Regions from separate parts of the Streptomyces sp. KR80 genome, predicted to be linked through region 1. Evidence: riboswitches for the same ligand, from Rfam matches in the RefSeq annotation. Region 1 holds a riboswitch; the other holds the start of a gene.
What was found. Region 1 has a riboswitch for cobalamin ahead of ACTWQI_RS10870 (cobalamin biosynthesis protein). Riboswitches for the same ligand answer to the same signal wherever they lie in the genome.

Region 1 (5,198 bases):
AACGTCAACGACGTGGAGCCCGCGGGTGTCGTCACCGCCGCCATCCAGGCGGTCTCCCCGCCCCCCGTCGGCGCCCCGGTCTCCGCCGAGCCCGACGAGCGCGCCGAGCCCGACCCCGTCGGCGAGTCCCAGCCCGCCACCGTCCAGGTCACGGCCTAGCTAAGGAACCCTCCTTTCATGAACATCGACTGGGTAGCACTCGGCCAGGTCTTCGGCGTCAGCCTCGTGGTGACCGTCGGGGTCGTGGGTCTGTTCACCCTCGGCATCGTCGGCACCTCTCGCAAGCCACGGCCACACACCGACGGCAGTGCCGACACGACCGGCACGAGCGCCGCGACCGGTGCCGCCACGCTGCTTGCGCGCACCGGCGGATACGCCTGCTTCGCGCTGTGCGCGGCCGCCATCGCGTACGGCTTCCACCTGATCGTCGCCTGACGACGGATCCGGGGCCACGGCCCGCGGGGCGGGAGACACCACCCGTGTCTCCCACCCCGCGGGCCGTCGTTGTGTGTCTGGGCACACTCTCCTCTCGCAGGTCACAGGCAAGTTGACGGGCCTTCGCGGGGCGTGGTGGACTGCCGACGCCAAACGGCGGCAGGAGAGGAAGCCGGTGCGAATCCGGCGCGGTCCCGCCACTGTCACCGAGGAGCGCTCCCCCACCCGATACGTCACGGCCCGTCCTGCGGGCTGGAAGGCCGGGGAGGGGCGCACCGACCGGGAACACGGATGAAGGAGCGGGTCGAGACCAAGTCCGGTACGGCGTTGTGGAGGTCCCCCGGCCGAAGTCCCGGGGGCAGCGGCAGCGATGCTGCGCGCGACGAGCACAACGCAGAGCCGGGCGAGGGCCATCGACCCGTGACGCCGTGAGCCCTGTTGGCGCGCCTCGTGAGCGCCGATCCGGGAGCCAGGAGACTCTCACCGCCGGTACGTCGAGCCAGGGCGCGGACCCTGAGTGAGGACATGTCGCCATGCCGGGCTGCCGCCGCACGTCACAAGCCGTCCGTACGTCATCCCGTGGTCGTTGTCCACGCCGCGGCACGACGCGGTGTCCACGCCGAGGCACGACGGCGGTCTGAGCCGATGCCTGCCGAACACACCTCATTCGTGTGCGGCGCCGCGCTCGGCTTCGTCTGCGACCTCGTCGTGGGCGACCCCCGGCGCGGGCACCCCGTTGCCGCGTTCGGGCGCGCCGCGGCCGCCGCGGAGCGCCGACTGTGGCACGACCACCGCGGGTACGGGGCGCTGTACGCCGCCGTCTGCGCGGGCGGCGCGGTGGCGGTCGCCGCCGGGCTGCAGCGCGCCGTACGCCGTTCCCCCGCGGCGGTGGCCTCGCTGACGGCGGTCGCCACCTGGGCGGTGCTGGGCGGCACATCCCTGGGGCGTGAGGCACGGGCCATCGGCGCCGCGCTGGCCGCGGAGGACATCGAAGCGGCGCGCGAGCGGCTGCCGCACCTGTGCGGCCGGGATCCCCAGTCCCTCGACGAGCAGCAGATCGCACGGGCCGTCGTGGAGTCGGTGGCCGAGAACACCTCCGACGCCGTCGTCGGCGCGCTGGTGTGGGGCGCCGTCGCGGGAGTGCCGGGCCTGGCCGGCTTCCGCGCCGTCAACACGCTGGACGCCATGGTGGGCCACAAATCGCCTCGCCACCGCCGTTTCGGCTGGGCCTCGGCCCGGCTCGACGACGTGGTGGGCTATCCGGGTTCGCGGCTCACGGCCGTGTTGACGGTGCTGGCCGGGCCGGACCGGCGAGGAGCCGGGCGGGTGTTGCGCCGAGACGCGCGCGAGCACCCGAGCCCCAACGCCGGGCCGGTCGAGTCCGCGTTCGCGGGAGCGCTGGGCGTCCGCCTGGGCGGCACCCTCGCCTACGGCGGCCGGGTCGAACACCGGCCCGTACTTGGTGCGGAGAACCGGCCGGTGGACACCCCGGACATCGAGCGCGCGGTGCGACTGTCACGGCGCGTCAGTCTGCTCGCACTGGCGGCGTGCGCCGCCGGACGCCTGATCGTGGGCCGCCTGACGGAACGCGCCGCGCGCCCCGCGGGTAGGGGCACGTCACCCGCTGGGGAGGGGAGCGTATGAGCTGGGGGCATCTCCCAGCAGTAGCTGGAGGGAAGGTCCGTGGTCGCCGCGGCGGCGGTCTGCTGGTTGCGGGGACCACGTCCGACGCCGGGAAGAGCGTCGTCACGGCGGGGATCTGCCGGTGGCTGGCCCGCAAGGGCATCTCCGTCGCGCCGTTCAAGGCACAGAACATGTCACTGAACTCCTTTGTGACACGGGAAGGTGCGGAGATCGGCCGGGCGCAGGCCATGCAGGCGGCGGCCGCGCGAATCGAACCGACGGCGCTGATGAACCCCGTGCTGCTCAAGCCGGGCGGCGACCGCAGCAGCCAGGTCGTACTGCTGGGCAAGCCGGTGGGCGAGTTGAGCGCCCGCGGGTACTTCGGGGGGACCGGCGGATCCGGGAGGCCCGGGCCCGCCACGACGCCGCAACCGGACGCCGTATCCGCCGGGACGACGCCGTACAAGGGGCGGCAGGAGGAGCTGTTCGGCACCGTACTGGAGTGCCTCGAGGAGCTGCGGGGCAGGTATGACGCGGTGATCTGCGAAGGAGCGGGGAGCCCGGCCGAGATCAATCTGCGGCGCACCGACATCGTCAACATGGGCCTCGCGCGGGCCGCGGAACTGCCGGTCGCGGTGGTCGGGGACATCGACCGGGGCGGCGTCTTCGCGTCCTTCTTCGGCACGACCGCGCTGCTCAGCCGGGAGGACCAGGCGCTCGTCGCCGGGTATCTGGTCAACAAGTTCCGCGGCGATGCGTCCCTGCTGGAGCCGGGTCTTGAGATGTTGCGCGGGCTGACCGGGCGGCGCACCTACGGCGTGCTGCCGTTCGCGCACGGGCTCGGCATCGACGAGGAGGACGGGCTGCACATCTCGATGCGGGGAGCGGTCCGGGAGTCGTCGGTCGCTCCGCCGCTCGGCGAGGACGTGCTGCGGGTCGCCGTCGCCGCCGTGCCGCTGATGTCCAACTTCACCGACGTCGACGCGCTGGCCGCCGAACCGGGTGTGGTGGTGCGGTTCGTGGACCGGCCCGAAGAGCTGGCCGACGCCGATCTGGTCGTGCTCCCCGGGACCCGCGGCACCGTGCGGGCGCTGGCGTGGCTGCGCGAGCGCGGCATCGCGGACGCGGTGCTCCGGCGGGCCGCGGAGGGCCGGCCGGTGCTGGGCGTCTGCGGCGGCTTCCAGATGCTCGGCGAGCGCATCGAGGACGAGGTCGAGTCCCGGGCGGGGGCGGTGGACGGGCTCGGACTGCTGCCGGTACGGGTCCGGTTCGCGGCCGAGAAGACCCTCGCGCGGCCGGTGGGCGAGGCGTTCGGGGAGCGGGTCGAGGGCTACGAGATCCACCACGGGGTGGCCGATGTCGGCGCAGCGGACGAGGCGTTCCTCGACGGTTGCCGGCGGGGGGCCGTCTGGGGCACCCACTGGCACGGCTCGCTGGAGAGCGACGGCTTCCGCCGGGCCTTTCTGCGCCGGGTGGCGAAGGCGGCCGGGCGCCGCTTCGTCCCGGCCCCGGACACCTCGTTCGGAGCGCTGCGCGAGGAGCAGCTGGACCGGCTCGGAGACCTGATCGAGGAACACGCCGACACGGACGGTCTGCTGCGGCTGATCGAGCAAGGCGTTCCGTCCGGTCTGCCCTTCATCGCACCTGGAGCACCATGACACGCGCCACGAACGCTTCGGACAGCGGAGCACTCCACGGCCGCCGGGCCGCTGGGAGAGAGGGAATGGAAGCCGCATGACCACGACCGCACATGTTCCGCACTACCCCTTCACCGCGATCGTCGGCATGGACGACCTGCGGCTGGGGCTGCTCCTCAACGCGGTCTCCCCGGCTGTCGGCGGTGTGCTCGTGCGCGGCGAGAAGGGCACGGCCAAGTCGACGGCAGTACGTGCGCTGGCGGCGTTGATGCCCTCGGTGGACGTCGTGCCGGGCTGCCGCTTCTCCTGTGCTCCGGCCGCTCCCGACCCGGCCTGCCCCGACGGGCCGCACGAGTCCGGCCCGGGCACCACCCGTGCCGCGCGGATGGTCGAACTGCCGGTCGGCGCCTCGGAGGACCGGCTGGTCGGCGCGCTGGACATCGAGCGAGCGCTGTCGGAGGGCAAGAAGGCGTTCGAACCAGGCCTGCTGGCGGACGCGCACCGCGGTGTGCTGTACGTGGACGAGGTCAACCTCCTCCACGACCACCTGGTCGACCTGCTGCTGGACGCGGCCGCCATGGGGGCCTCGTACGTCGAGCGCGAGGGCGTCTCGGTGCGGCACGCGTCGCGGTTCCTGCTCGTCGGCACGATGAACCCCGAAGAGGGCGAGCTGCGGCCGCAGTTGCTCGACCGCTTCGGTCTGACGGTCCAGGTCGCCGCCTCGCGGGAGCCGGACCAGCGGGTCGAGGTGGTCCGGCGGCGGCTCGCGTACGACGAGGACCCAGCCGGTTTCGCGGCGCGCTGGGCGGATGAGGAGACGGCGCTGCGCGAACGGATCGCCGCGGCCCGCGCGCTGCTGCCCGCGGTACGGCTCGGGGACCGGGCGCTGCGGCGGATCGCGGCCGTATGCGCGGCGTTCGAGGTCGACGGCATGCGCGCGGACATCGTGACGGCGCGGACGGCGACCGCGCTGGCCGCCTGGGCCGGGCGTACCGACGTGCTGGAGGAGGACGTCCGGCAGGCGGCGCTGCTGGCACTCCCGCACCGGCGGCGGCGCAACCCCTTCGATGCGCCGGGGCTGGACGAGGACAAACTCGACGAGGCGCTGGAGGAGTTCGGCAGGGACGACGATCCGGACCCGGAGCCGGGCGGACCGGACGGCCCGGGGGGAGGGCAGCCGCCGCAGGACGGTCCGGACGCGCCCGATGTTCCCGACGCGCCCGATGTTCCCCGACCGCGCGAGGCACCTCCGGCCGAGGCCGAGCAGCCGGAAACCTCGGACGGCGCGCAGGAAGTCCCGGACGGCGCACGGCAGGAACCGCACGCCCCGGAGGCAGCGGCCGACGCCGCCCAGGAATCCCAGGAAGGCGGGCGACGGGCCGGCGGTGGCGACGAGTCCGCCGTGGCGCCGGGAGAGCCGTTCGCGACCCGGACGTTCAGCGTTCCCGGTCTGGGTGACGGGGCGGCCGGCCGGCGGTCGCGGGGGCGTACGGCGTACGGGCG
Region 2 (5,198 bases), on a different contig from region 1:
CGGTGTCAGCGGGCACGCTGTCCGGGCTGGCCACGGTCGCGGGCCTGGCGATTCTGCTCTACCGCCGGATCACCGTGCCCGCCGTGCGCAAAGCCACCACGACCAACGACAAGATCATGTACACGCTGCTGACCGCCGCCATCGCGACCGGGATGCTGAACACCGTCGGCGACAACCTCATCGGCGGCGGCTACGACTATCGCGCCACCGTCGCGCCGTGGTTCCGCAGCCTGTTCTCGCTGAACCCGCAGCCGGAACTGATGACGGGCGTCCCGATCAGCTTCCAGGTGCACAATCTCGTCGTACTCGCCCTGCTGGCGATCTGGCCGTACACCCGCCTGGTGCACGTGTTCAGCGCACCGCTGGGCTATCTGGTCCGGCCGTACGTGGTGTACCGCAGCCGGGACCCGAAGGGCCCGGATGCCCGCCGTTATTCACGCGCGTGGGAGACGCCGACCGCCCCGCCCGCCCGACGCTGACACTCACGTCGCGCCGCGTGTGCCGTTCCGCACAGGCAGGGCGTCTGGCGGGGCGGCCCGTGCGTCTGCGATTCTTGGCCTCGTTAGGCGACGGCGGAACGAGGAAGCCGGTGGGATTCCGGCACGGTACCGCCACTGTGAGTGGGGAGCGACCCCGACACGGCCACGGCCCCGTAGCGGGCGGGAAGGCCGGGGAAGCGTTGACCCCGAGTCAGGAGACTCACGCCGTCGCACCTCGACGTCCGGGGCGGAACTCCCCGAGAGAGGCCGGTGGCATCCGTATGTCCGCCATCTCCGCGCAGCGATCTGCTGTTGGCTGTCCGCAAGGCTGTCCGCACAACGCGGCCACTGCGCCGTGCGACGCCCGCCCCGGGGCGGGCGCGTCGCGCCTCCGCAGACTCTGATCCGCCCGCTGATTCACCGCCGACGGATCTCCTTCTCAGCCCTACGGCCCGTCGGGGCGCCTTGCCCTTTGCCCGCGCCGGGACGGCCCGTGCGGTTTCCTTCCTGCCAGGAGCAGTCATGCCCACAAGACCAGTCATGCCTCGTCGCCGCACGCTGGCTGCGGTGACCGTTGTCGTCGTCGGCCTCGCCCTCACCGCCTGCGGTGACGACACGGCACCCCGCTCAGCGGATACCACGGCTCACGGGAAGGGCCGGGGTTGCACTGACGATTTCGACCCGGCGAAGGACTACTTCCCCGTCAAGTCCAAGGTGCGGCACGCGAAGAACTTCACCCTCCGATACGAGAAGAGCTACCAGGTCCTCACGGTCAAGGAGCCCTACCCCAAGGGGAAGCCCGAGTCGTACGTCCTGGTCAAGTGCGGTGCGCCCAAGCCGAAACTCAGCGGCGACCTGGCGAAGGCGCAACAGATCACCACGCCGATCAAGAGCCTGTACTCCGCGTCCACCACGCATCTGCCCCTGCTCACCGAGACGGGAACCCTGGACGTTCTCACCGGCGTTGCCGACGGCTCGTTCGTCACCTCCGCCGAGGTACGCAAGCGCGTGAAGTCGGGCCGGGTGAGTGAGTACGCGCCGGAGCGCACGATCGCGACGGAGAAGGTCATCGCGGCCCAGCCGGATGTGCTGATGACCCAGGGCACGGACGATCCGCAGTACCCCAAGCTGCGGCAGGCGGGCATCTCCGTTGTCGCCAACGCGGAGTGGCTGGAGTCCACTCCCCTGGGCAGGGCAGAGTGGATCAAGGCCATGGCCGCCCTCACCGGCGCCGAGCGGCGCGCCGGTGCGGTCTTCGACGCCATCGAGACGGACTACACCAAGGTCGCCGCCAAGGCCGCGAAGGCCGGAAAGGCGGCGAAGGTGCTGCCGGGCACCATGTATCAGGGCACGTGGAACATGGCCTCCGGTGGCTCCTACGTCGGCAAGCTGATCAAGGATGCGGGTGGCACCTACCCGTGGGCGGGCACCAAGGGGACGGGCAACCTGCAACTCGGTTTCGAAGCGGTCTTCGCCAAGGGCGGTGACGCGCCGACGTGGCTGGTGGACCAGTCGTGGAAGTCGACTACTGACGCCACCAAGGCGGACCGCCGTTACGGCAAGCTGACCGCCGCCCGCGACGGACAGGTGTGGTCCAACACCAAAGCCCTGAGCCCCGAGGGCGGCAACGACTTCTACGAGCGCGGCGTCATCCGCCCCGACCTGGTACTCGCCGACCTGTTCGCGATCCTGCACCCGGACGCGGCCCCGGGCCACACCTTCACGTTCTACAAGAAGGTGCCCAAAGCGTGAGGACCACTGCTCCGCACCCGCCGGTCCCGGCGGTCGGCGACGGCGCCGGGGCCGCCGCAGCACGGGCGGCGTCGGCAACGGGGCGGCGGCGCGCGCTGGTTCTGGGCGGGCTGGCCGCGGGCACCGTGGTCCTGTTCGTCCTCGCGATCGCGCTCGGCTCGTACCGTGTCCCGCTCACCGAGGTGGTACGGGTCCTGCTGGGCGATGCCGGAGCCGACCCTCGCTGGCGGGTCATCGTCGAAGAGGTGCGGCTGCCCCGCGCGGTGACCGCGGTCGCCGTGGGCGCCGCACTCGCCGTGGCCGGCGTGCAGATGCAGACGCTCTTCCGCAACGCCCTCGCGGACCCGTTCTCCCTCGGCGTCAGCTCCGGCGCCAGCATGGGTGTCGCCGCGGTCGTGGTGAGCACCGGCGGCGTCGCCGGGAGCTTCACCGGGAACCTGGCGGGTGCCGGACGCGTCGGCGTCGTCGTGGCGGCGGCCTTCGGGGCCGCCTGCGTACTTGCGCTGGTGCTGGTGCTCTCGCGCTGGGTGCGCTCGGCGGTCACGCTCCTGGTCATCGGCGTGATGATCGGTTCGGCCGCGACTGCGGTGGTGAGCGTCATGCTCGTCTACGCACGCCCCGAGCACGCCCAGCAGTTCGTGATGTGGGGCCTGGGCAGCTTCAGCGCCACCACCTGGCCCGACCTGCAGGTGATGCTGCCGGTGGTCGGCGCCGGCCTGGCCGCGGCCCTGCTGATCACCAAGCGGCTCAATGCCCTGATGCTGGGTGAGGGCTACGCCCGCACCATGGGACTGAACGTGCGGCGCAGCCGGGACCTGGCCCTGCTGGGCACGTCGCTGCTGACCGGGGCCGCCACCGCGTTCTGCGGTCCGGTGGCCTTTCTCGGACTGGCGGTGCCGCATCTGACGCGCATCGCGCTGGGCACCTCGGACCATCGGGTGCTGGTGCCCGGGGCCATGTTCGCGGGGGCGTGTCTGGCTCTGGCCTGTGCGCTGCTCAGTCAGCCTCCGGGCACGGACGCGGTACTGCCGCTGAACGCGATCACGTCCCTGTTCGGGGCTCCGGTCGTCATCACCATCCTGGTCCGCAGCCGCCGCGGTATGCAGGGGGTGGGGTGATGGCCGACCGTACGCAGGAAGGGCTGCTGCCCGCTGCGCTGCGTGCCGGGGCTGTGGCCGGGGAGGCTGCCTCTCGGCCGGCGTACGCTACGTCACCTGGCATGCCGCGGACGGAGGTTGCCGTGCCCGACGGGCTTGCGACGCAGGCGCTCACGGTCGGCTACGGCGCCCGCTCGGCCTGGGGGCGCAACCGTCGGACGGCGGTCCTCCGGGACCTGCATCTCACCGCGCGCGCCGGTGAACTGACTGTGCTCCTCGGCCCCAATGGAGCGGGGAAGTCCACCCTGTTGCGCACCCTGTGCGGCCTGCTGCCTCCGTTGGCGGGGACGGTCCGCATCGGGGGTGCCGACATCGCTGCCGAACCGCCGGGCGTTCTGGCCCGGCGGCTCGCTGTCGTCCTCACCGACCGGATCGACGCCGGGCTGTTGTCCGCTCGTGAGGTCGTCGCGCTGGGCCGCCACCCGCACACGGGTTTCCTCGGCCGCCTCACCCCGGCCGACCACGCGGCCGTGGAGTGGGCCCTGAAGGCGGTGGCCGCCGGGCATCTGGCCGATCGTCCTGCGGCCGAGCTGTCCGACGGCGAACGCCAGCGGGTGCTCACCGCCCGCGCCCTCGCCCAGGAGCCCCGCGTCGTGCTGCTCGACGAGCCCACGGCCTTCCTCGACGTCGCCTCCCGAGTGGCGCTCACCGTCCTGCTGCGTGACCTGGCCCGCAGCCGTGGACTGACCGTCGTCGTCAGCACCCACGATCTGGAGCTCGCCCTGCGGGTCGCCGACGCGGTGTGGCTGGTGGACCGGGAAGCCCGCCTGCACACCGGAGCGCCGGAGGACCTGATCCGTAGCGGGGCGGTCGCCGCCGCCTTCGACGCCGAGCATCTCGCCTTCGACGCGGCCACGGGGAGTTTCGCCCTGCGCCGCCCGGCCAGGGGCAGGGTGGTCCTCGACGCCCCCGGCGACATGCTTCCGCTGCTGGAACGAGCCATGGCACGCGAGGGTTTGACCCTCGGCGAACCCGGCGGCGGTCTGGGGCGGCCCGGGCTCACCGAACTGCGCGTCACCGTCGACGGGGATGGGAACCTGGTGCTCCATCGGGGTGACGCGGATGTTCGGGTACCCACCTTCCATGAACTGACCCGCGCAGTCCGCAGGTACATCGCGGGCAAGGGAGGGCTCCGATGAAGGAGACCACGGCGTACCTGCGTGACGTGGCGGCGATCGGACCGTACTTCGCAGTGCGTGGTGGTGAGATCGCCGACGCCGCCGGATTCCGGCCGCTTGCGGAGCTGTATGCGAGCGAGGACGGGCGACCGCCCGCGCCGCTGGTGGAGTACGTGGAGCGCGTCCGGCAGCGCCTCGGCACCGACCAGACCCGGGTCGCCGCGTCCACCGTCCACCTCGGCATCGCCTCCCGACTGTGGTCCATCGCCCTGGCCTCTGCCGCCCTGGCCGGGGCCGTCCCCGACCTCTCCCCCGGCCGGCTGAGCTGGCGGCCGAGCCTCGCGGGCCCGGTCGAGCTGTGGCTGCCGCACCCCCGCGATCTTCAGCTGAGCGAACGCACTCCGCAGGCGGCGGCCGTCCACACCACGGTCGCCGTGCACAACCTCGAGCCGTTGCGGCGCGCAGTGCACCGAGTCGGGGGCGTCTCGGATCAGGTCCTGCACGGCAACGCCGCCTCGGCGCTCGTCGGCGCCCTGCGGGTCCTGCTCACCCGCACCCCAGCGGCCCCAAAGCACGTCGTCCCCACGGCGCTCGAACTGGTCGGCACGCTTCTCGACCGCGAACCGCTGCACGGGACCGGCAGCTTCCGGTGCGGCCCCGACGGGTTCCCGGTCTTCTCCCGGCGCAGCTGC

Region 2: linked by a shared signal. The riboswitch ahead of ACTWQI_RS26435 (ABC transporter substrate-binding protein) and the one ahead of ACTWQI_RS10870 (cobalamin biosynthesis protein) in region 1 are both predicted to bind cobalamin.

The regions. Positions count from the first base shown of each region.
Region 1 is NZ_JBQQCD010000005.1:294,229-299,426, reverse strand. Features, by position in the region: gene ACTWQI_RS10880 (inorganic phosphate transporter) at 1-159, shown strand, start outside; gene ACTWQI_RS10875 (hypothetical protein) at 178-435, shown strand; cobalamin riboswitch at 604-729, shown strand; gene ACTWQI_RS10870 (cobalamin biosynthesis protein) at 1,081-2,079, shown strand; gene ACTWQI_RS10865 (cobyric acid synthase) at 2,076-3,716, shown strand; gene ACTWQI_RS10860 (putative cobaltochelatase) at 3,793-5,198, shown strand, end outside.
Region 2 is NZ_JBQQCD010000025.1:39,861-45,058, forward strand. Features, by position in the region: gene narI (respiratory nitrate reductase subunit gamma) at 1-479, shown strand, start outside; cobalamin riboswitch at 548-716, shown strand; gene ACTWQI_RS26435 (ABC transporter substrate-binding protein) at 1,002-2,231, shown strand; gene ACTWQI_RS26440 (iron chelate uptake ABC transporter family permease subunit) at 2,228-3,349, shown strand; gene ACTWQI_RS26445 (ABC transporter ATP-binding protein) at 3,451-4,527, shown strand; gene ACTWQI_RS26450 ((2Fe-2S)-binding protein) at 4,524-5,198, shown strand, end outside.